DNA from 4 places in the Candidatus Pantoea multigeneris genome. Region 4 is predicted to be linked to each of the others. Evidence: predicted binding sites of a transcription regulator. Region 4 holds the regulator's gene; each other region holds the start of a gene.
What was found. Region 4 encodes PurR, which represses purine synthesis genes. Its sites were predicted from a motif close to CANGCAAACGTTTGCNTG; they were not measured.

Region 1 (6,119 bases), on a different contig from region 4:
ACCATGGGACAGTACAACAATGCCAACGGCGGCATGTATCTGGTCGAATCCCCGGAAGATGTCTTTAAATTACAGGTCAAAGATGAGAGCAATCTCTGCTTCATGACTCAGACGACGCTGTCAGTAGATGATACCTACGAAGTGATTGATGCACTACGTCAGCGCTTCCCTGCGATTGTCGGTCCGCGTAAAGATGATATTTGCTATGCAACGACCAACCGTCAGGAAGCGGTTCGCGTGCTGGCGCGTGATGCAGAAGTCGTATTGGTGGTAGGTTCGAAGAACTCCTCCAACTCGAATCGTCTTGCGGAACTGGCACAGCGTGCCGGTAAGCTGGCTAAGCTGATTGACTCTGCCGACGACATCCAGGAAGAGTGGGTGAAAGGCAAAGAGATTATCGGCGTGACGGCCGGTGCTTCAGCGCCAGATATTCTGGTGCAGCAAGTGATTCAACGTCTGCAAGAGTATGGTGGCAAGGCGGCAATTGAGCTGATTGGCCGCGAAGAGAATATCGTCTTTGAAGTGCCAAAAGAGCTGCGAGTAGAAGTTAAGCAGCTTTAGCACAATAAAAAAACCGATGCCCAGGCATCGGTTTTTTTATATTGAATCACTTTTTTTGAGGTTTAATGGTGATTGCATCGACGCGATCTATTGCCATCAGGTCACTCACCTTCTGGAGTAACTCCGGATCTTTATGGTGATACGCGGATATACAAAGATTAAGAAAAGCCTTTTTCTGTTCTTTGATAAAACGCTTTTTATCCGGATGTTCAGTGAAAATGTCCGCTACCAGATGAATGTCGGCGGGCGTTTCGAGTGCATAGCTTTGTCCTTGAGCCACCGGGCTGTGAGACAACACCTGGCAGAACAGAGAATCTTTAAGTGGTTGATATTTTCGGTCAATAGACGCAACGCTGTTGAGGATCGACTCAAGATTGTGACGGGCTGTAGGTGAATCTTTAAGGCCGGCGAAATGCTGTTTTAATTCGGCGTCGTTTAACGTGACGCTACTGCCCTCTAGTTTTGCGCCCTCGAACCGGGTTGCGGAGAGCGAGACTTCCAACAACTGCATATTCATAAGATTCGCGGACCGCAGGTCAGCGTTACGCAACGTGCAATTTTTCAATCGTGCACCTGCCAGGCTGGCATTGGTAAGATCGCTGTGATCCAGATTACAGTTGAATAGCATCGCGGCCAGCAACTGCGTGCCCTGCAAAGCGCAGTGGCTCATATCACAGTCTTGTATTTCCGCGCGTACCATCCGGTTATTATTCATAGCCGAATGAGAAAAATTACATTTCTCAAACATCATTTGCGGCAGGTGCAGCCCCGAAAGTTCGCTTTTGCTCAGGTCCTTTTCGGTTAACTTAGTGCCTGGCGGTAAAATTTGCTGGCGCATGACGGTTGCCGTGGGCAGTGAATCCATTAAATAGTTCAGCAGTGCCATTTCATTACTGTCAATCGCGCAGCGCGCCAGTTCAATCTTGATATCCTGCGGGGTATTGGTAAATCGGATATGGAAACTGGCATTATCCAGCGTATCAAAACTCGTTTTTAAGTCATGTAGGCTGCGGAAAGCTTGCTCGCCAACAGGGTGTGGTTGCTGTGTCATGTAAGAAAGATTGTTATAGATACCTGGCATAAAATGTCCTCTCAAGATGCCGCAGTGTTCTCCTGCGGCTATCCGTTTCATCAACGCGAGCCGGTTGGCTGTGCCCAGATTGGGTGAGTGAAATCAGCGGAGAGTTCGCATGCGGGCAATCTGTTTTACTGATAATCCCGTCCGGCTGGCGTAAAATTCTTATCTTCGATTTATAAGGGTAGCGTGCACGTTAACTGCTGGTTAACCTGAGTACGCTTTGCATGCATAGTTTGACTTCAGGAATGAATAGTTATGAAAAATAGCCGCATCGCCATTGTGGGCGCATCGGGCCGAATGGGCCGCTTTTTGATTCAGGCCACCCAACAGGCAGAAGGCGCAGAATTAGGCGCAGCGCTGGTACGCAGCGGTTCGACGTTAGTCGGCAGCGATGCTGGTGAACTCGCAGGAGTAGGACATATCGGTATCACGTTGACGGACGACCTGCTCAGCGTGATCGATGACTTTGATGTCTTGATCGACTTTACCCGCCCGGAAGGCACCCTGGCGTATCTGGAACTGTGTCGCCAGCATCAGAAAGCCATCGTTATCGGTACGACCGGATTCGATGAGGCAGGTAAAGCGGCTATCCGTGCTGCTGCAGAAGAGATTGGTGTGGTGTTCGCGGCTAACTTTAGCGTTGGCGTCAACCTGGTGCTCAAGCTGCTGGAGAAAGCCGCCAAAGTGATGGGTGACTACGCGGACATCGAGATTATTGAAGCGCACCATCGTCATAAAGTGGATGCTCCTTCGGGGACAGCGCTGGCAATGGGTGAAGCCATTGCGGATGCGATGAACTGGAAGCTGGATGAGCATGCCGTGTATGCCCGTGAAGGTTACACCGGCGAACGTGAAGCACAGACCATCGGCTTCGCGACAGTGCGAGCGGGTGACATTGTTGGGGAGCACACCGCGATGTTTGCGGATGTCGGTGAGCGCGTTGAAATCACCCATAAGGCCTCCAGTCGCATGACGTTCGCCACTGGCGCTGTGAAATCGGCGTTATGGCTCAAAGATAAGAAATCTGGCTTGTTTGATATGCGTGACGTGCTGGATTTATCGATGTTGTGAGTGTTGTGAACCATCGTGATGTGGTTGTTTCAATCAGTAATGTATTGATTGAAAAGGGCAATGTTATCATTGCCCTTAATTTTATTTAAAAACAGACTTTTCGATGTGATTTTTTAGTCTAACTGCTGTTTTTCGTTGTTTTATCGGTTTTTTGTCATCAAGGGACATTATTTTTGACCATTTGGTCAAAACAATTGGCTCGCTAGTCCATTTTTTCAGATCTAACACCCAGGCAAACGATTTTTTTACTGACTTTTTATCTGTTTTTGCCCTGTATTCCTCTTATTAGCACTCTGAACCCCAAAACAAGCAAAAAAAATGCCCTTCTGACTGGACAACCCGCGGGGTGATCATTAGAATGCGCGCAATTTGCCAAAAATCGATTAAACAGGCGTTTTTGACGTTGATTCAGGCAGTGGTTATGAATTAATATGCAATTAATGTGACTGTTTATTCCCTGGAGGATGTTTTGATTAAGTCAGCGCTCTTGGTTCTGGAAGACGGAACCCAATTCCACGGTCGGGCCATCGGGGCAACCGGAACGGCAGTGGGGGAGGTCGTTTTCAACACGTCAATGACCGGTTATCAAGAAATCCTCACTGATCCTTCCTATTCCCGCCAGATCGTCACTCTCACTTATCCCCATATTGGTAATGTCGGCGCCAATGCCGCAGATGAAGAATCTAGCCAAATTCATGCACAAGGCCTTGTTATTCGTGACCTGCCACTGATTGCCAGCAACTTCCGTAGCGAAGAGAGCCTGTCAGCGTATCTGGAACGTAACAACATCGTCGGCATCGCGGATATCGATACCCGTAAGCTGACGCGCCTGCTGCGTGAAAAAGGGGCGCAGAACGGTTGCATCATCGCGGGTGATAACCCAGATGCCGCACTGGCACTGCAACAGGCTCAGGCATTCCCTGGCCTGAAAGGGATGGACCTGGCGAAAGAAGTGACCACGGCGGAAACTTACGCCTGGCAGCAGGGCAGCTGGACACTGGAAGGTGACCTGCCAGCAGCCAAAACCGCAGCTGAACTGCCTTATCATGTTGTCGCCTATGATTACGGCGCAAAACGCAACATCCTGCGTATGCTGGTGGATCGCGGCTGCCGCCTGACGGTAGTGCCAGCGCAAACCCCGGCTGAAGATGTGCTGAAGCTCAATCCAGACGGTATTTTCCTGTCCAACGGCCCTGGTGACCCGGAGCCATGTGATTATGCCATCAACGCGATTCAGTCTTTCCTGCAGACGGATATTCCTGTCTTCGGTATCTGCCTCGGTCACCAGTTATTAGCGCTGGCGAGCGGTGCAAAAACCGTCAAGATGAAGCTGGGCCACCACGGTGGTAACCACCCGGTACAGGATCTGGACAACAACACGGTGATGATCACCGCACAGAACCACGGTTTCGCAGTCGATGAAAACAGCCTGCCAGCGAACCTGCGCGTGACGCATATTTCGCTGTTCGATAAAACCGTGCAGGGTATTCACCGTACCGACAAACCGGCGTTCAGCTTCCAGGGCCACCCTGAAGCCAGCCCGGGTCCGCACGATGCAGCACCGCTGTTTGACCACTTTATTGAGCTGATTGCAGCCTTCCGTTCTAACGCTAAGTAATCAGGAGCCTAAGATGCCAAAACGTACAGACCTAAAATCCATCCTGATCCTTGGCGCTGGCCCGATTGTTATCGGCCAGGCCTGTGAGTTCGACTACTCCGGTGCTCAGGCGTGTAAAGCGCTGCGTGAAGAGGGCTACCGCGTTATCCTGGTGAACTCCAACCCAGCCACCATCATGACCGACCCTAACATGGCCGATGCGACCTATATCGAGCCGATTCACTGGGAAGTGGTGCGCAAAATCATCGAAAAAGAGCGCCCGGATGCTGTTCTGCCAACCATGGGTGGGCAGACAGCACTGAACTGTGCGCTGGAATTAGAGCGTCAGGGCGTACTGGAAGAGTTCGGCGTCACCATGATCGGTGCTACCGCAGATGCTATCGATAAAGCAGAAGACCGTCGTCGCTTCGACGTTGCAATGAAAAGCATCGGTCTGGATACCGCGCGTTCAGGTATCGCACACACCATGGAAGAGGCGCTGAAAGTCGCTGAAGACGTTGGTTTCCCGTGCATCATTCGCCCATCCTTCACTATGGGTGGCACCGGTGGCGGTATCGCGTATAACCGCGAAGAGTTTGAAGAGATCTGTGAGCGTGGCCTCGACCTGTCGCCAACCAATGAGCTGCTGATTGATGAGTCGCTGATTGGCTGGAAAGAGTATGAGATGGAAGTGGTGCGTGATAAAAACGACAACTGCATCATCGTCTGCTCGATCGAAAACTTCGATGCGATGGGGATCCACACCGGTGACTCCATCACCGTTGCGCCTGCACAGACCCTGACCGACAAAGAGTACCAGATCATGCGTAACGCCTCGCTGGCGGTACTGCGTGAAATCGGTGTCGAAACCGGCGGTTCCAACGTTCAGTTCTCGGTTAACCCAGAAAATGGTCGCCTGATCGTTATTGAAATGAACCCACGCGTTTCACGCTCTTCTGCACTGGCTTCTAAAGCGACTGGCTTCCCGATTGCGAAAGTGGCCGCTAAATTAGCGGTTGGCTTTACGCTGGATGAGTTGATGAACGACATCACTGGCGGTCTGACCCCAGCGTCGTTTGAGCCATCTATCGACTATGTCGTGACCAAGATTCCACGCTTTAACTTCGAAAAATTCGCTGGCGCCAACGACCGTCTGACGACGCAGATGAAGTCAGTAGGTGAAGTTATGGCTATCGGCCGTACTTTCCAGGAATCGATGCAGAAAGCCCTGCGTGGCCTGGAAGTCGGTGCTAACGGCTTCGACCCTAAAGTCAGCCTGGATGATGCGGAAGCGGCAACCCGTATTCGTCGCGAACTGAAAGACGCGGGCTCAGACCGTATCTGGTACATCGCAGATGCCTTCCGTTCAGGCATGAACGTAGAAGATGTGTTTGCCCTGACCAACATCGACCGCTGGTTCCTGGTTCAGATTGAAGAGCTGGTGCAGTTGGAGCAACAAGTTGAGCGTGAAGGCGTTAACGGCCTGTCAGCCGATTTCCTGCGTCAGCTGAAGCGCAAAGGCTTCGCCGATGCTCGCCTCTCTACGCTGGCGGGCGTGTCAGAGAACGAAATCCGTAAACTGCGTCAGCAGTACAACCTGCACCCGGTCTACAAGCGTGTTGATACCTGTGCGGCGGAGTTTGCTACCGATACCGCTTACATGTACTCCACGTATGAAGAAGAGTGCGAAGCCAACCCAAATCAGGACCGTGACAAAATCATGGTGCTGGGTGGCGGCCCGAACCGTATCGGTCAGGGTATCGAATTTGACTACTGCTGTGTACACGCGGCGTTGGCACTGCGTGAAGACGG
Region 2 (6,119 bases), 510 kb from region 4:
CTTACGCGGGCACCTCTTGATGCCCGGCGATAGTCTACTGTCCTGGCGGGAAATCACCAACGTTGAGTGTTACAGAGCATTAATCACTCTGGGCGGGTAAAAGTTTTGCCAACTGCTGCTGTAAGGCGGCAACCTGCTGTTCCAGTGCGGTGACGCGCGCGGATAAATCAGATTCTTCCGCTGCTGCCACTGGCGTTTCCTCCACTTCGCCACCAAACAGGTGCATGTAGCGACTTTCACGTTTACCTGGCTCACGCGCCAGACGTACCAGCATCGGGCCATCGTCGCGTGTGATTAAGCCTTCCAGCGCCTGTTCAACTTCGGTCACATCACTGAAGTCATGCAGGCGTCCACTGCGACTGCGCAGTTCACCTGGCGTTTGTGCACCGCGCAGGAACAGTAAGGTGAGAATTGCCACTTCCGCGCTGTTGAGTTGTAAATTGCCGAAGGCAGAATTACAAAAACGCTGTTCGTATTTTGCCACGCGCTGGCCAAAGCCATTATTCGCGGTGACCAGATGCTTTTTCACCAGCGCGTCCAGTTGGTCCTGCGTTTCGCTGTCACTGAGGTTCATGACCGGTTCGCGGTTGGATTTTTGGTTACAGGCCGTGGTGACGGCATTGAGGGAGAGAGGATACTGCTCTGGTGTAGTGACCTGCTTTTCCAGCAGGCAGCCAATGACGCGCAGCGCCTGCGCAGAGAGTGCCATTTTCATTGTTATGAGCTTCCTTAGGGTTTATCCCCGGCGATCCGGTGTCCAGTCCGGGTTGGTCAGTGCGGTGAGGACGTGGTCCTGCCATTTGCCATCAATCAGCAGGTAGTCTTTGGCATAGCCCTCTTTTTCAAAACCGAGGCGTGCCAGTAAGTCACCGCTGCGCTGATTGTGCGGCATGTAGTTCGCCATAATCCGGTGCATGTGTTGCTGGCGTTGCATGTAGCGAATGGCAATTTGCAGCGCTTCGAACATCAGCCCTTGCCCCTGCCATTTTTCTGCCAGCGAGTAGCCGAGGTAGCAGGCATGGAAGGATCCCCGCAGGACGTTGCTGAAGTTAGCGACGCCGCGTATTTCATTTTCGTTTGGGTCCAGTAAGGCGAAGTAGTAGGCCGATCCCTGTTTGTGGAGGTCGTTGATCAGCCCGAGGCGAGCCTGCCAGCCAGAGGGGTAACAGTGGCTTTCATCGCGGATCGGTTCCCAGGGTTTCAGAAATGCCCGATTTTCCGCATAGTAGTCTGCCAGTCGCCATGCATCTCGTTCATGGACCAGACGCACCACCAGACGGTCGGTGATGAGGCGCACTTTGGGCGAGGCAGTTCGGTAGCCAAACATGGAGACTCCTGAATTCCATCAACGGAATAGTTCATGTAACTCACTATAACCGTAGCCGTTGTTGCGGTAAAACAGTTCGCACAGTTTGCCCTGTTTCTGCTTCTCTTCCATACTTTTATCAGGTTTTTCTCGGATGGCTGTTGATGCTGTCCCGTCATTTCAAGGAGATATCCAGTGAAGCTCTACATTTACGATCATTGTCCTTATTGCGTGAAAGCACGCATGATTTTTGGCCTGAAGGATGTACCGGTTGAGTTGGTGGTGATGTTGAATGACGATGAGGAGACACCGCATCAGCTGATTGGACAGAAGATGGCACCGATTCTGCAAAAAGCGGATGGCAGTGCGATGCCGGAGAGTCTTGATATCGTGCGGTTTATCGATCAACTCGATGGTGAGCCGCTGTTGACCGGGAAGCGCAATCCCGCCATTGAGGATTGGCTGCGCCACGTTCACAGTTACAGTAATAAGCTTTTGTTGCCGCGCATTGCAGCCGCGCCGTTTGCTGAATTTGCCACCCCCGCCGCACGCGATTATTTTATCCGCAAAAAACAGGCTAATTATGGCGATTTCGCCGAGTTACGGCAGCACTCTGCCGGTCTGATTAAGAATATCAGTCACGATCTGTTGCAGCTTGATAAGCTGATCGTGAAGTCCAACGCGGTGAACGGTGAGCTTTCAGAAGATGATATTCATCTGTTCCCATTGTTGCGGGCGTTGACGCTGGTGGCAGGGATTGACTGGCCAAGTCGCGTCCTGGATTATCGCGATAATATGGCGAAGCAGTCGCAGGTAAACCTGCTTAGCTCGGTGGCACAGTAATATTTTGCTGAAAAATGCCCGCTGCGTTTCTCAACTATCCTGGTGACACCAGCAGGTCATTCAGGCAGGCTATGCCTTTTCCTTCAGGATGAGAGTGCATGAAAAAGGTTGTTGCCAGTTTGCTGGCCCTGAGTTTTGCCCTGTTGTTGAGTGGCTGTAATCAGCTGACGCAGTACACCATTACTGAGCAGGACGTGAATAAAGCGCTGCAAAAGCACAATAACTGGGAGAAGGATATCGGGGTCTCTGGCCTGGTGAATGCCCATATTGTGCTGACCGATTTGACCAGCCAGATTGGCCGCGAAGAGCCTGACCGCGTGACGGTGTCCGGCAAAGCGACCATTAATCTGACTTCCCTGTTCGGGCCACAGCAGGCCGTCATGCAGTTGAAGCTGAAAGCGCAGCCGGTGTTTGATCAGCAACAGAGTGCCATTTTCCTGCATGATATGACGATTGTTGACGCTCAGGTGCAGCCAGAGAAGATGTCGGGTGCATTACAGGCGCTGACGCCGTATCTGGAGAAGTCGTTAAAAGATTACTTCAATAAGAAGCCGGCCTATGTGTTAAGCGCCGATCGCGGCGTGAAAGAAGCCCTGGCGAAGAAGCTGGTGAAAGGTCTGGAAGTGAAGCCTGGCGAGCTGATTATTCCGCTGACGGATTAAATGGGTTGTGGTGTAGGTCAAGGTCAAGGTCAGGACAATCGTCTGTGAAACCGAGATACCTCGGCCTGTCAGGGCAATCGGGCTGCGACGTGGCTCGCTCCGATTACCCTGCCCTCCGAAATCCGTAGCGTTGTGTTGTCTGTAAAGCAGATCAAGGTCAAGACAATCGTCTGTGAAATCGAGATACCTCGGCCTGTCAGGGCAATCGGGCTGCGACGTGGCTCGCTCCGATTACCCTGCCCTCCGAAATCCATACGGTTGTTTTGCCTGAAAAATATTGTCTGAAATCCAGTGCCCAAAGCGACAAGCCGCACGGGCTGCTGACAGCCGCATTGTTGCTTCTGGGAAGATGATGGGGGGTATGACAGCAAATGCCTCTGGCACATGGATGTGCCAGCGGATCGCAGGATGCATGTTCCTTTGCAGTCATACCCCCCATTGTCTGACCTGCCACCCAAATCCACAGCGGCTCACCAGCCCAGCGCCTAAATTCCCATCATTCGCTGCATAAACGCAAAAACCAGGTGCAAACGGTTGCCTGATTCCTTATTCTTTGTACCCGGCCAAAACGCCCATTACGTTTACCTTAATGCCGGAGCACTCTGCAATGACAGCACAACCCCAAAAACTCACAATTCGCCGCCCTGACGACTGGCACATTCACCTGCGTGATGGTGAAATGCTGCAAGCTGTTCTGCCTTACACCAGCGCGGTAAACGGTCGTGCTATCGTTATGCCCAACCTCGTGCCTCCCGTCTCCAGTGTTGCAGCCGCTATCGCCTACCGCGATCGTATCCTTGCCGCACTGCCTGCAGGCCACAGCTTCACCCCACTGATGACCTGCTACCTGACAGACTCACTGGACCCGGATGAAATTGAGCGCGGCTTCAAAGAAGGCGTATTTACTGCGGCGAAACTCTACCCTGCTCATGCCACCACCAACTCCAGCCACGGCGTCACCAACATCGCCTCGATTGCGAAAGTCCTGGACCGGATGCAGCAAATTGGCATGCCGTTACTGACACATGGCGAAGTCACCGATGCTCACATCGACATCTTTGACCGTGAAGCTCGCTTCATTGAAACGGTCATGGAACCGCTGCGTCGCCAGTTCCCACAGCTGAAAGTTGTGATGGAACACATCACCACCAAAGAAGCGGCCCAGTACGTTGCGGAAGGGAATGAGAAACTCGGTGCAACCATCACACCACAGCACCTGATGTTCAACCGCAACCACATGCTGGTCGGTGGGATTCGTCCACACCTCTACTGCCTGCCAATCCTCAAACGCAATGTCCATCAGGAAGCACTGCGTGACGTGGTTGCCAGCGGCAATCCACGCTTCTTCCTCGGTACCGATACCGCGCCACACCTGCGCCACGCCAAAGAATCTGGCTGCGGCTGTGCGGGAGTATTCAGCGCACTCAACTCACTGCCGGCGTATGCCACAGTATTTGAAGAGCTGAATGCACTACAGCATTTTGAAGCGTTCTGCTCTGAAAACGGCCCGCGCTTCTACGGCCTGCCGCTCAATGAAGGCACCATCACCCTGGTGCGTGAGCCATGGACCGTACAGGAAAGCATTATCGTCGGTAACGAAACCGTGGTGCCATTCCTCGCCGGTGAAACCATGAACTGGCAGATTAAAGCATAATCCCTCTTGCCTCCGTAAATCTTATACTGTAAATATATACAGCATCATTTACGGAGGCAGTCCACATGCGTGTTGAAATTACTGTTGCCAAAACCCAACCTCTTCCCCCCGGAGCCCTGGAAGCACTCAGCCAGGAACTCGAACGCCGTTTACTGCGTCAGTTCCCTGAAAGCGACCATCGCGTCTCTGTCCGTTATGCCAGCAGCAACCAACTTAGCGTCCTTGGTGCCAGCAAAGAAGATCGTGAACATGTCAGCGACCTGCTCCAGGAAACCTGGGAAAGTGCCGATGACTGGTTCGCCCCCGATTAACCGCCACTGCGTGTTTTTCCGGGCGTCGCCGCCCGGTTTTTTATTCTAAACGGCTCGCCAGAGCAGCTAACTGCTTCTACGCTTAACGTGCAAGATTGCGCGCTCAGGTCATGTTGCACAGGAGACGATCATGACAACAGAAAAAGCAGAAGAAGTAATGACCTTTGGCGAGCTGCTGGCATTAATCAGCGATCAGCAAAGAAGAATAACCGTCATGGAAACGGCCTTCTCCAGTCTGGCCTGGTGCCTTGATGAACGCGCCAGCCAACTGCTCATCCACCAACTGACGTTAGAATCCACCAGCCAAAAACATGATGCCGCACTCCAGCAACAGTTCGCCCTGTTGGTAACAGAGCTGGAAAAACGTCATCACCCAGCCCCGGATGTGCCCACGTTATAAAAAGTTATCCTGCTCGTGGCGATTAAATGTGGCTGCGAGCAAACTTTCATTGTATGTAAAATAACCAGCGCACGTTTTTAGTAATCTAAAGCTGGATTCCTGTTATAATTATTTCGCTAGTGGATAATAAGCTGCATTGAACCTCACCGAGCGCTTCGTTTAACGAGTAATAAGGAGGTTATAATGGATAGAAACAAAAATGTTATTCATACCCATCCCCTGGTGGGCTGGGATATCAGTACCGTTGACAGCTATGATGCCATGATGCTCCGCCTGCACTCGATATCGTCGCAGGAACAGAAAGAAGAAGAAGCGGATGTCGGACCTACTTACTGGATCACCACCGATGTTGCGCGGCAGTTTATCTCCATTCTCGAAGCGGGGATTGCCAAAATAGAGTCGGCAGAGATTTACGAAAGAAACCAGTCAAAACATTAAATCCTTCCGCCAACGAGGCACCCCACCGGGTGCCTTTTTCATCTCTGTCCCATCTGATATGCTACTGATAGTTCTGATTTATCACTCATGGTGACGTAATGATTTATGATCTGATTATTGTCGGCAGCGGCTCAGTGGGCGCAGCAGCAGGCTACTATGCCACCCAGGCTGGACTCTCGGTATTGATGACTGACAGCAACCATCCTCCACACAGCCAGGGCGCACATCACGGTGAAACACGACTGATCCGCCACGCCTACGGCGAAGGTGAACATTACGTCCGCATGGTATTACGCGCACAGCAACTGTGGGATGAGCTGGAAACACTCTGCGGTGAACGTGTTATGCATCGCAGCGGCATCATCAACCTTGCCCCGCAAAACTCCGAATTTATTCAGAACGTCATTCACAGCGCCCAGAACTTCAAGCTGGATGTTGAAATATTAACCGCTGAAGAGGTTCGTCAGCGCTGGCCGCAAATTAACGTACCGGATGGTCATATTGG
Region 3 (6,119 bases), 1.0 Mb from region 4:
GGCATTCGTGCTTTCTGGCCTCAGTCGCTGGCGCTATATAGCTTACAACAGCCAGAAGCGGGAATGACGCGTCTGTTAGGTGAAACAGTGAGCTATCATGACCACTACGCCGCGCCTGAGCTGGCGAGCGGTTTTGTGCATCGCTATGTGATCAAAACTGGCAACCGGGATTGGGCCGCGCCGGATTTCCGCGTGCTTTACAGTCAAACCGCCTTAGCGGTGACATACCCAGCGGACGCCATGGTGGTACAGCGTCGTATGGGCGGCAGTGCTTATGGCTGGTTTGATGGCCTGCGTGAGGGCACCGAGATGCTGACCGCGCGCAATCCGAATGCGTTGCTGGCGCAGCGACTGCATCAGGTACACCAGATTCAGCATCAAATCAGTCATTTACGCCGGGTCGAAATGGCGCGAATCAATCGCCAACTGGAAACTCTGGTGCACCAGGCCAGCGATGAGAAATTAAGCCAGCGGGAATTGTCACAAAATCAGGCCAATCAGGCGGCGCTACAGCGTCAGCTGAGCCTGCTCGGGCAGCGTCTATCGGCCCTGCAGTTGGAAAGTCAGCGTGACTATCTGTTACTGCGTGATGTGCAAGGCGAGCAACATGCTATCCCGCTAACTCAGGTGGTGGCTGCATGGTATCCCAACGCGCTGAGCAGCAAAGGTAAAATCCAGCATACGCTGCAACAGATGTGGCATTTTGTCAGTGATTCCCCGGCCGATGGCGGCAGTGAGGGCAGCGTGTTCCCGGCCATTTTTGGCACGGTGCTGATGGTGCTGTTGATGTCGGTCATTGTGATGCCATTAGGGGTGATTGCAGCCGTGTGGTTGCATGAGTATGCCGGGCGCAACGCGCTGACGCGCATGGTGCGCATTGCGGTGGTGAACCTGGCGGGCGTACCGTCGATTGTCTATGGCGTGTTTGGCCTCGGATTCTTTATCTGGCTGGTGGGCGGCACGATTGACCAATTGTTCTATGCGCAGGCGCTACCCGGCCCGACCTTTGGGACACCCGGTTTGCTCTGGGCTTCGCTGACGCTGGCATTATTAACCCTGCCGGTGGTGATTGTCGCCACAGAAGAGGGGTTGTCACGCATTCCTGAAACCTTGCGCCAGGGCTCACTGGCGTTGGGCGCAACGCAGTGGGAAACCTTGTGGCGCGTGGTCCTGCCGCTGGCAGTGCCTGCGATGTTAACCGGTTTGATTCTGGCCGTGGCACGCGCAGCGGGAGAAACCGCGCCGCTGATGTTGGTGGGCGTGGTGAAGATGGCACCCGAGCTACCGGTAGATGCCGTGTTCCCCTATCTGCATCTCGATCGCAAGTTTATGCACCTCGGTTTCCAGATTTACGATCTGGCGTTCCAGAGCCCGAACGTTGAAGCCGATCGCCCGCTGGTGTATGCCACGGCTCTGCTGCTGGTGATGATTATTTTATCGCTTAACCTGTTGGCCATGGCGTTACGCCATCGTCTGCGTGAGCGCTACCGTTTACTGGTTCATTAACAGGCCTGCTTATGACGCCCGATTTTGATGTTGCTCTGACCGTTGATCAGTTATCGCTGTGGTATGGCGAACGTCAGGCTCTACATAATATTAATCTGCACATTCCCCGGCAGCAGATCACCGCGCTGATTGGCCCTTCGGGCTGCGGCAAATCTACGCTGCTGCGTTGTTTCAACCGCATGAATGACGTCATCGATAACTGCCGTATCAGCGGTGAGATTTTGCTGGAGCAGGAGTCTGTGTTGCACGGGCAGCAGGATCTTTCTGCCCTGCGCCGTCGTGTGGGGATGGTGTTCCAGCGTCCTAACCCGTTTCCGAAATCAATCTATGAGAATGTGATTTATGGTCTGCGGTTGCAGGGCGTACGCGACAGGCGCGTGTTAAACGAAGCCTGTGAGCGTGCGTTACGTGCGGCAGCGTTATGGGGAGAGGTGAAAGATCACCTCGGACAGAATGCCCTGACGCTCTCCAGCGGCCAGCAGCAGCGCTTGGTGATTGCCCGCGCGATCGCCATTGAGCCAGAAGTGCTGTTATTAGATGAACCGACCTCGGCGCTGGACCCGATCTCTACGCTGGTGATCGAAGAGCTGATGCACTCGCTGAAGCAGCATTTCACCCTGGTGCTGGTGACGCACAACATGCAGCAGGCATCGCGTGTCTCTGATTACACGGCGTTTATGCACAATGGTGCGCTGGTGGAGTTTGGCGAGACCGATCGTATTTTCACTTCGCCCAAAGTGCGACGCACGGAAGACTATATTACCGGGCGCTATGGTTGATTGGCAGGCATAAACAGGGGAATGTCTGAACTGTCATCAGGTTATGGCCCGATGACAGCCAGAACAACATCAAACGGGCTTTTATTCGTGCGCGTAGCCTTGTGCAGGGAGTTGAGCACCATCAAGCCAGGCTTGCTGGTTCTGCATACTGAGGCGACCGGTGGTAAACCAGTTAACAGCCAGCGGATAGATGGCATGCTCCTGATGTAACACACGCGCAATCAGCTCTTCCTCACTATCTTCAGCAAATACCGGGACGCGGGCTTGTAAGACCACCGGCCCGCCATCCAGCTCCTCGGTGACAAAATGCACGGTCGTGCCGTGCTCCGCATCACCATTCTCAATGGCCTGGCGATGGGTATGTAATCCGGGATACTTAGGCAGCAGGGAGGGGTGGATGTTTAACATCCGGCCCAGATAGTGCTGAACAAACGCGGGGCTGAGAATACGCATATAACCGGCCAGCACGATCAGATCGGGCTGGTACTGATCGATCTGATCCATCAGCGCGTGATCAAACGCATAACGATCGGCAAACGCTTTCGGGCTGAGTGCGTGGGCGGGAATATTCGCCGCACGCGCGCGCTCCAGACCGTAAGCGCCTGCTTTGTTACTGAAAACGGCAGCAACGCTGCCGTTAATGCGCTGTTGAGCACAGGCGTCGATGATTGCCTGCAGGTTACTACCACTGCCGGAAATCAGGACGACAATCCGTTTCATGCGTTAATTACCACACGCTCTTCAGCATCAGACGCTTTGATTACGCCAATTTTCCAGGCTTTTTCGCCCGCAGCGGCCATCAGTTCAACCGCTTTATCTGCTTCTGCTGCGTCCAGGGCAATCAACATACCCACGCCACAGTTAAAGGTGCGGTACATCTCGTGACGGCTAACGTTGCCTGCCTGCTGCAACCAGCTGAACACGGCTGGCCATTCCCAGCTCTTCTCGTCAATCACTGCCTGCGTGTTGTCTGGCAGCACGCGTGGGATGTTTTCCCAGAAGCCGCCACCGGTCAGGTGAGCAATCGCGTGAACATCAACTTGTTCAATCAGGCTCAGTATGTTTTTCACGTAGATGCGAGTCGGTTCCAGCAGGTGGTCTGCCAGTGGCTTACCTTCCAGCTGTTTGGTCTGTGGGTCAGTCTGGCTGACTTCGAGAATTTTACGCACCAGTGAATAGCCGTTGGAGTGCGGGCCGCTGGAACCCAGCGCAATCAGCACGTCGCCATCTTTCACTTTGGAGCCATCAATGATCTCGGATTTTTCCACCACGCCGACACAGAAACCAGCAACGTCGTAGTCTTCGCCGTGGTACATGCCTGGCATCTCTGCGGTTTCACCGCCAACCAGTGCACAACCTGACTGCAGGCAGCCTTCAGCGATACCGCTGATCACGCTGGATGCAGTGTCTACGTCCAGTTTGCCAGTGGCATAGTAATCGAGGAAAAACAGCGGCTCAGCGCCCTGTACCACCAGATCGTTGACGCACATAGCGACTAAATCGATACCAATAGCATCATGGCGTTTCAGATCCATCGCCAGGCGCAGCTTGGTGCCAACGCCGTCGGTGCCGGAGACCAGCACAGGTTCACGGTATTTTTGCGGCAGCGCACAAAGCGCACCGAAACCGCCCAGTCCACCCATTACTTCCGGGCGGCGGGTCTTTTTCACTACGCCTTTAATACGGTCAACCAGAGCGTTACCAGCATCAATATCAACGCCGGCGTCTTTGTAGCTGAGAGAGGTCTTGTCGGTCACTGCGGAATCCCCACGCGAGTTGCGGTTGGTGGTTAACATAAAGCGCGGCAATTCTATCAGCGCAGGCAAACGTTTGCGAGTCCCGAATTGCGTCTGACAGGATTTTCACTAACAGGAAAAAAAAATCTATAGTTGATTCAAGTCTGGTTGTGCAGTGAAAAAAAAGCGGTATAATCCGGCGATTTTTTTTTAGCTCAACTCATTTTCCGGGAGAACACCAATGAAGATCGTGGAAGTCAAACACCCGCTGGTCAAACATAAACTGGGCTTGATGCGTGAGCAGGATATCAGTACCAAACGCTTCCGCGAACTGGCGTCGGAAGTAGGCAGCCTGTTGACCTATGAAGCCACGGCCGATCTCGAAACTGAGAAGGTTACTATTGAGGGCTGGAATGGCCCGGTTGCCGTTGAGCAGATCAAAGGTAAAAAAATCACCGTAGTGCCCATTCTGCGTGCAGGTCTGGGCATGATGGAAGGCGTGCTGGAGCATGTACCAAGCGCGCGTATCAGTGTGGTGGGTATCTACCGCGACGAAGAGACGCTGGAGCCAGTACCTTATTTCCAGAAGCTGGCTTCTAATATTGAAGAGCGTCTGGCGCTGGTGGTTGACCCGATGCTGGCAACCGGTGGCTCAATGATCGCAACCATTGACCTGCTGAAAAAAGCCGGCTGTACCTCGATCAAAGTGCTGGTGCTGGTTGCCGCGCCGGAAGGGATTGCCGCCCTGGAAAAAGCACACCCGGACGTGGAGCTGTACACCGCTTCGGTCGATCAGGGCCTGAACGACAAAGGTTACATCATCCCCGGTCTGGGCGACGCGGGTGACAAGATTTTCGGTACCAAATAAATAAAATTATCGCAGAGCCGACCGGAGAGTCGGCTTTTTTATGTCTGACAGGAATGACACCACTTAAGGGGATAATAAATGACTCGTCGTGCGATTGGCGTCAGTGAGCGCCCACCGCTGTTACAAACCATACCACTCAGCCTGCAACATCTGTTCGCGATGTTCGGCGCGACGGTGTTGGTGCCGATTCTGTTCCACATCAACCCGGCCACCGTGCTGCTGTTCAACGGTATCGGTACGCTGATTTACCTGTTTATCTGTAAAGGTAAAATCCCTGCCTATCTGGGCTCCAGCTTTGCATTTATCTCCCCGGTGCTGCTGCTGTTGCCATTAGGCTATGAAGTGGCACTCGGCGGCTTTATTCTCTGTGGCGTGATTTTCTGCCTGGTGGCGCTGATCGTGAAAAAGGCCGGCACCGGCTGGCTGGATGTGATGTTCCCACCGGCGGTGATGGGGGCTATCGTCGCGGTTATTGGTCTGGAGCTGGCGGGCGTAGCGGCGAACATGGCAGGATTACTGCCCGCCGAAGGCACCAGCGCAGACAGCAAAACCATTCTCATCTCACTGGTTACCCTTGGCGTTACCGTGTTCGGTTCGGTACTGTTCCGTGGTTTCCTCGCGATTATCCCGATCCTGATTGGTGTGGTGTCAGGCTATGTGCTGGCCGCTGCGCTGGGCGTGGTTGACTGGAGCGGCGTGGAAAGTGCGCACTGGTTCGCGCTACCGACGTTCTACACCCCGCGTTTTGAGTGGGCGGCAATGCTGACGATTTTACCTGCCGCGCTGGTGGTGATTGCAGAACACGTCGGCCACCTGGTGGTGACGGCAAACATTGTCAAGAAAGACCTGATTCGTGACCCAGGCCTGCACCGTTCGATGTTTGCTAATGGTTTGTCGACCGTGATCTCCGGTTTCTTCGGTTCCACCCCGAATACCACCTACGGCGAAAACATTGGCGTGATGGCGATTACCCGTGTCTACAGTACCTGGGTGATTGGTGGCGCGGCGATTATCGCTATCCTGCTGTCGTGCATCGGTAAGCTGGCGGCGATCATTCAGGCAATTCCTGTGCCGGTGATGGGCGGTGTGTCGCTGCTGCTGTACGGCGTGATCGGTGCGTCCGGTATTCGCGTGCTGATCGAATCCAAAGTTGATTACAGCAAAGCACAGAACCTGATCCTGACGGCGGTCATTTTGATCATCGGCGTCAGCGGCGCGAAAATCCACATT
Region 4 (6,119 bases):
CTTCATACCATGGTACGCGTGGGCAACCTGGAACGTGCAATTAAGTTCTACACCGAAGTGTTGGGCATGCGCCTGCTGCGTCAGAGCGAGAATACCGAATACAAATACACCCTGGCATTCGTCGGTTACACCGAGGAGAGCGAAGGTGCTGTGATCGAACTGACCTATAACTGGGGCGTAGAGAGCTACGATCTCGGCAACGCTTATGGTCACATCGCACTGGGTGTTGACGATGTTGCAGCCACCTGCGAGCGCATCCGCTCACAGGGCGGTAAAGTGACCCGTGAAGCTGGCCCGGTTAAAGGCGGCACCACGATGATTGCTTTTGTTGAAGATCCAGACGGTTACAAAATTGAGCTGATCGAAAACAAGCACGCCGGTCACGGCCTGGGACACTAATCTCTCCCCTTCAGTCTGCCGTTCCGGCAGACTGCTCGCTTAACCTGCTGCACCGTCAGCCGTTTTTTGCCATAATGCCCGCTGCCTAAATCTGCAATGAGATCCCGATGTCTGCTTCAACTTCCCAAAATGCTTTAAATCAACGTTTTCGCGGCTTCTATCCTGTGGTTATTGATGTTGAAACTGCCGGATTCAATGCCCAGACTGATGCTTTATTAGAAGTGGCAGCCACGACGTTAAAGATGGATGAAGATGGCTGGTTACATTGCGATCAAACACTGCATTTCCACGTCGAGCCCTTTGAAGGGGCGATTTTAAACCCGGAAGCGCTGGCGTTTACCGGTATCGACCCGCACAACCCGCTGCGTGGTGCGGTGAGTGAACATGATGCTCTGCATGCCATCTTTAAGATGGTGCGTAAAGGCATCAAAGATCACGGCTGTAATCGCGCCATTATGGTGGCCCATAACGCGAATTTTGATTTGAGTTTTATGTCGGCCGCCGCTGAGCGTGCCAGCCTGAAACGCAATCCATTCCACCCGTTTGCGACTTTTGATACCGCCGCACTCAGTGGTCTGGTGCTGGGGCAAACCGTGCTGGCGAAAGCCTGTAAAACCGCCGGGATTGATTTCGACAGTACCCAGGCGCACTCCGCGCTTTATGATACCGAGCAAACCGCCCTGCTGTTCTGTGAACTGGTCAATCGCTGGAAACGCCTTGGTGGCTGGCCGCTGCCTTTAGCGGTGGAAGAAGACACTGAGAGCGCGGAAGAAGCGTAATCGTGACGGCGTCACAAAATTCAGGCACATAAAAAAGGCTGCCATTCCTGAAAATGGCAGCCCTGTTTGAATATGATCTTAACTGGCAAGCATCACGGCATTGTCAGCCTGGATGCATTACTCAGCTTCTTTAAACTTTTCTGCGGTTTCTTTAATCAGCTGCTGCAATTCACCGGCCTGGAACATCTGCACGATGATATCGCAGCCGCCAACCAGCTCACCGTCAACCCACAGCTGTGGGAAGGTCGGCCAGTTAGCATAACGTGGCAGCTCAGCACGGATATCCGGGTTCTGCAGAATATCAACATACGCGAAGCGCTCACCACAGGCAGACAACGCCTGAACCGCCTGGGCGGAGAAACCACAGCTAGGCAGTTTTGGCGAACCTTTCATATACAGCAGGATTGGGTTTTCGCTGATCTGCTGCTGAATTTTTTCAATTGTGCTCATAAAATGTCTCTCTCAATTCCCTACTTCGTGTTTCTTTATTGTAGCGATTTCCAGGCACGACTGAAAACCGGATTTTGCGTTCCCTAAAGCAAATCGCCATCTGTGTTAATTCAAATTTTTCATGAGTCGATATCCGCCACACCTTTTTTAGGGTGATTCATTCATTCTTTGTCATAATTGTGGTGCTATAACCTACTGAGATTGCGTGTTTTTCCGACAATCACACTCTGTAAGAATTAAATAAAAAAAGACCTTACCTTTTCGAAAAAAACTGGATTAGAATTACTTCGGTGCTGATCAAGGATCAGATTTGTCTAACTTTGTCGCGGCCAATATCGCGTGGCAGCTTAACCTGTAACCGGACTATGCGTTTACTGATTACGCTTTTCATACTGGCTTTTACTCAAGTTTTTTTGAACGTTGCATGTGCTTCTCCGCATAAGCCGGTTAACGCCAGCTTGCATAATGCAGAGAAGAAAAGTGCGCGTGAAGATGAACGCCGCAAGCGACGCCCGGTGAAAAGTTCGGGTAAGAAAACCCGTACCACAACCATGGAAAAGCTGAAACTTAAGCGCAGTAAAAAAGCCGCGCCTGAGAAAGTGCATCACGAACCGGTTAAAAAAGCCGCGCATCTGACAAAACACACCCCATTAAAAAAGAAAGCCGAGCTTAAGTCTGCACGGGTTAAATATTACGGCCATAAGCGTGGTGCGCGTGGTAAAGCGACTGAACTGGCCACGATTAAAATGAGCAATGCTCACCGCCAGCGCTATCAGAAAGCCCGTGAAACGGCCATGAACAAGCTAATGGGCCAGTTGGGCAAACCTTACCAGTGGGGCGGCACCTCGCCGTATACCGGTTTTGATTGCAGCGGCCTGGTCTGGTATGCCTATAAAGATCTGGTGAATTACAAATTCCCGCGTACCGCGAATGAGATGTACCATTTGCGCGACGCAGCGCCGATTAAGCGTGACATGCTACAGAAAGGGGATTTGGTCTTCTTCCGCATTGCGCATCGCGGGGCGGCCGATCACGTTGGCGTGTATTTGGGTAACGGTAAATTTATTCAGTCACCCCGTACCGGCAAAGATATTCAGATCAGCGCACTCAGTAATGATTACTGGCAGAGCCATTATGTCGGTGCTCGCCGCATGATGACCCCAACCACCATTCGCTGAGTGTTGCGGAGAAAAAAGCCTGAAGATGACCTTCAGGCTTTTTTTTTGCCTGCGATAACTACGCATTCAGATACAGCATCAGTGAATGATTCCCTCGGTTGCCCCGCTGTCACCGCCCCCTCTGGTTTAGCGCTTCGTGTGGCGGCTTGTAAAAATCTCGTCATCTTTGCTGTGTCTTGCTAGAATCCCCTTCTTCGTTGCGCAACAGCGTTTTTTCACCGCCCACCCTACCCACGCCAAGTCACACTCTGGCGGCAAAATAGTGGTCAAAAGGCAGTTGGATTTCCGCAAATTTCACCCTGCGCACGCAAACGTTTAACATTATGTTTATCAATACATTAGGATAAGCATTGGAGTCCGGTTTACATGGCAACAATTAAAGATGTGGCAAAACGCGCGGGCGTCTCAACCACCACCGTTTCGCACGTCATCAATAAAACACGCTTTGTGGCTGAAGAGACCCGCAATGCAGTATGGGAAGCCATTAAAGCGCTGCATTACTCCCCAAGCGCGGTCGCACGTAGCCTGAAGGTGAATCACACCAAGACGTTGGGCCTGTTAGCGACCTCAAGCGAAGCACCTTACTTCGCGGAAATCATTGATGCCGTTGAAAAACACTGCTTCGACAAGGGCTATACCCTTATTTTGGGTAATGCACACAATGACCTGAATAAGCAGCGCGCCTACCTGTCAATGATGGCGCAAAAGCGCGTAGACGGCCTGCTGGTGATGTGTTCGGAATACCCGGACGATCTCCTGAAAATGCTGGAAGAGAACCGTAATATCCCTATGGTGGTGATGGACTGGGGCGAATGTCAGGGCGATTTCACCGATACCGTATTAGATAACGCCTTCCAGGGCGGTTATATGGTCGGTCGCTATCTGATTGAACGCGGCCACCGTGATATTGGCGCGATCCCTGGACAGATGGCACGTAACACCGGGGGTGGTCGTCATGCCGGGTTTGTTAAGGCACTACAGGAAGCAGGCGTGGCGATCCGTGATGAGTGGATTGTGCAAGGGGATTTCGAAACCGAATCGGGCTATCTCGCCATGCAGCAGATTCTGGCACAAAAACAGCGCCCTACGGCGGTGTTCTGCGGCGGAGATGCCATGGCAATGGGCGCAATTTGCGCCGCCGATGAGCTGGGGCTGCGCGTGCCGCAGGATATCTCCGTGATTGGCTATGATAATTTGCGCAACGCGCGTTATTACACGCCAGCGCTCACTACCGTACATCAGCCAAAATCTGAGTTAGGTGAAAAAGCGCTGGATATGCTGTTGGATCGCATCACCAGTAAACGTGAAGACTCTCAGACCATTGAAGTGAATCCGACATTAATTGAACGCCGTTCCGTCGCCGATGGACCGTTCCGCGATTATCGCCGTTAATCCGGACAGTCTTCACTCAGCCACTCCTGATTCAGGGTGTGGCTGTCACCCAAATACGTCAGCAACCATGCCAACGCCGGTGACGCACTTTGCTCGGCCCAGGTGACAAAACAGGGGCTGTCTGGAAACGCCTGCGGTAATTTCAGCTCCTGCAACTGTCCCTGCTGCAACAGCGGCTGCGCCAGATGGCCCGGCGTCATCGCCACACACAATCCCGCTTGCGTACAGGCCAGGCCTGTTTGCCAGTCCGGTGCCACCAGGCGACGTTGGTTATCCAGGGTCCAGGTCATACGGCGTGGCAGCGCGCGTGAGGTATCCTCAATCACCAGTGACGGCCACGCACGTAGCGCGTCTTCATCAGGTTCGGCCACTTGTGTTAACGGGTGGTCGGTTGCGACCACACAGCGCCAGTTCAGTGCGCCCATATCGCGCCAGGCAAAACGCCCTCCTACCGGAACAGCCTGAGTGGCACCAATGGCCGCATCGGCACGCCCATCAGCCAGGGCATCCCAGACACCGTTAAATACTTCATACTGCACGGCAAGTTCCATATCTGGAAAAGCACGATAGAAATCCAGCACCATTTGCCTGACGCGGTGGGGTTTGACGATGCTGTCCACGGCCACCGTAAAGCGCCCTCTCCAGCCGTTGGCTAGCTGCTGACACTGGCGGCGAGTGGCTTGCATTTTTTTGATGACCTCACGACCTTCTGAGACAAAATGCGCACCCGCTGGCGTTAATACAACATCGCGGTGCTGACGTTCGAACAGCGGTACGGCCAGCCAGGTTTCCAACTGCCTGATCGTATAGCTGACGGCAGAGGGGACGCGATGTAATTCCTGTGCCGCCGCACTGAAACTGCCATTGCGCGCGACCGCGTCCACCACTTCAAGTGCATATTCTGACCACATAAGCTTGCCTTCAATTATTTTCACAGCAACCTGCAAATATTAACGTTTCACACTCCCGGCTGCACTCTTTTACACTTGCCGCCTGTGTGAATTAACCATGAGCCTGTTATGTTGTCGTCAAAAGGATTTATGCTCTATCTCGCCGTGCTTAGTATGCTGGGCTTTCTGGCAACGGATATGTACCTCCCCGCGTTTTCTGCCATGCAAACCAGCCTGAGTACCACGCCGGGTATTATTAGCGCGAGCTTAAGCCTGTTCCTGGCTGGATTCGCCTGCGCCCAGTTGGTATGGGGACCGCTGTCCGATCGCCTCGGCCGCCGTCCGGTACTGTTAGCGGGACTGGGTCTGTTTGCGCTGGGCTGTGCCGGTATGCTGTGGGTACAGAGCGGCGAGATGTTGCTGGTGCTGCGCTTTGTTCAGGCGGTAGGCGTTTGTGCGGCAGCGATCAGCTGGCAGGCACTGGTGGTGGACCGTTATGACCAGTCACAAACCGGTAAAGTGTTCGCCACGATTATGCCGCTGGTGGCGCTCTCTCCTGCGCTGGCCCCGCTGCTGGGTGCCTGGTTGCTCGATCACTTTAACTGGCGCGCTATCTTCGCCGTGCTGGCGGTTATCGCCCTGGTGCTCATGCTGGCTACGTTGCGCATCACCACTAAGCCGGTGGCACGCAACGTAACGGAAAAGCAGCCCGGATTTTTTGCGCTGCTGGCTAACCGCACCTACAGCGGAAATGTCGTTATCTATTCTGCCTGTTCAGCGAGTTTCTTTGCGTGGCTGACGGGCTCCCCGTTTATTCTCGCAGACCTCGGTTTAAGTCCCGCCGCCATTGGCTTGAGCTATTTGCCGCAGACGGTTGCCTTTCTGATTGGTGGTTTTGGCTGTCGCGCCCTTCTGAACCGGTTCCCGGATCAGCTGTTACTGCCGCGCCTGCTCGTCATCTATGCGGTCAGTATTTTGCTGCTGCTGGCAGCAGGAAAATGGATGGGTGATAGCCTGACCGCACTGTTATT

Region 1: a site for PurR is predicted at 2,940-2,957, ahead of carA (glutamine-hydrolyzing carbamoyl-phosphate synthase small subunit). Genes of this name have one in related genera too.
Region 2: a site for PurR is predicted at 3,335-3,352, ahead of pyrC (dihydroorotase). Genes of this name have one in related genera too.
Region 3: a site for PurR is predicted at 4,105-4,122, ahead of purM (phosphoribosylformylglycinamidine cyclo-ligase). Genes of this name have one in related genera too.

The regions. Positions count from the first base shown of each region.
Region 1 covers NZ_VWXF01000005.1:23,265-29,383, reverse strand. Annotated here, with positions in the region: gene ispH (4-hydroxy-3-methylbut-2-enyl diphosphate reductase) at 1-561, shown strand, start outside; gene F3J40_RS12850 (pentapeptide repeat-containing protein) at 608-1,642, opposite strand; gene dapB (4-hydroxy-tetrahydrodipicolinate reductase) at 1,895-2,710, shown strand; gene carA (glutamine-hydrolyzing carbamoyl-phosphate synthase small subunit) at 3,180-4,328, shown strand; gene carB (carbamoyl-phosphate synthase large subunit) at 4,342-6,119, shown strand, end outside.
Region 2 covers NZ_VWXF01000001.1:565,014-571,132, forward strand. Annotated here, with positions in the region: gene F3J40_RS02655 (DUF480 domain-containing protein) at 80-715, opposite strand; gene rimJ (ribosomal protein S5-alanine N-acetyltransferase) at 737-1,327, opposite strand; gene grxB (glutaredoxin 2) at 1,502-2,149, shown strand; gene F3J40_RS02670 (lipoprotein) at 2,248-2,811, shown strand; gene pyrC (dihydroorotase) at 3,419-4,465, shown strand; gene dinI (DNA damage-inducible protein I) at 4,531-4,776, shown strand; gene F3J40_RS02685 (hypothetical protein) at 4,907-5,176, shown strand; gene bssS (biofilm formation regulator BssS) at 5,360-5,614, shown strand; gene solA (N-methyl-L-tryptophan oxidase) at 5,713-6,119, shown strand, end outside.
Region 3 covers NZ_VWXF01000001.1:1,092,852-1,098,970, reverse strand. Annotated here, with positions in the region: gene pstA (phosphate ABC transporter permease PstA) at 1-1,506, shown strand, start outside; gene pstB (phosphate ABC transporter ATP-binding protein PstB) at 1,518-2,285, shown strand; gene purN (phosphoribosylglycinamide formyltransferase) at 2,367-3,005, opposite strand; gene purM (phosphoribosylformylglycinamidine cyclo-ligase) at 3,002-4,042, opposite strand; gene upp (uracil phosphoribosyltransferase) at 4,263-4,889, shown strand; gene uraA (uracil permease) at 4,968-6,119, shown strand, end outside.
Region 4 covers NZ_VWXF01000001.1:58,569-64,687, forward strand. Annotated here, with positions in the region: gene gloA (lactoylglutathione lyase) at 1-399, shown strand, start outside; gene rnt (ribonuclease T) at 507-1,178, shown strand; gene F3J40_RS00270 (Grx4 family monothiol glutaredoxin) at 1,296-1,628, opposite strand; gene F3J40_RS00275 (C40 family peptidase) at 1,994-2,806, shown strand; gene purR (HTH-type transcriptional repressor PurR) at 3,173-4,198, shown strand; gene punR (DNA-binding transcriptional activator PunR) at 4,195-5,109, opposite strand; gene punC (purine nucleoside transporter PunC) at 5,218-6,119, shown strand, end outside.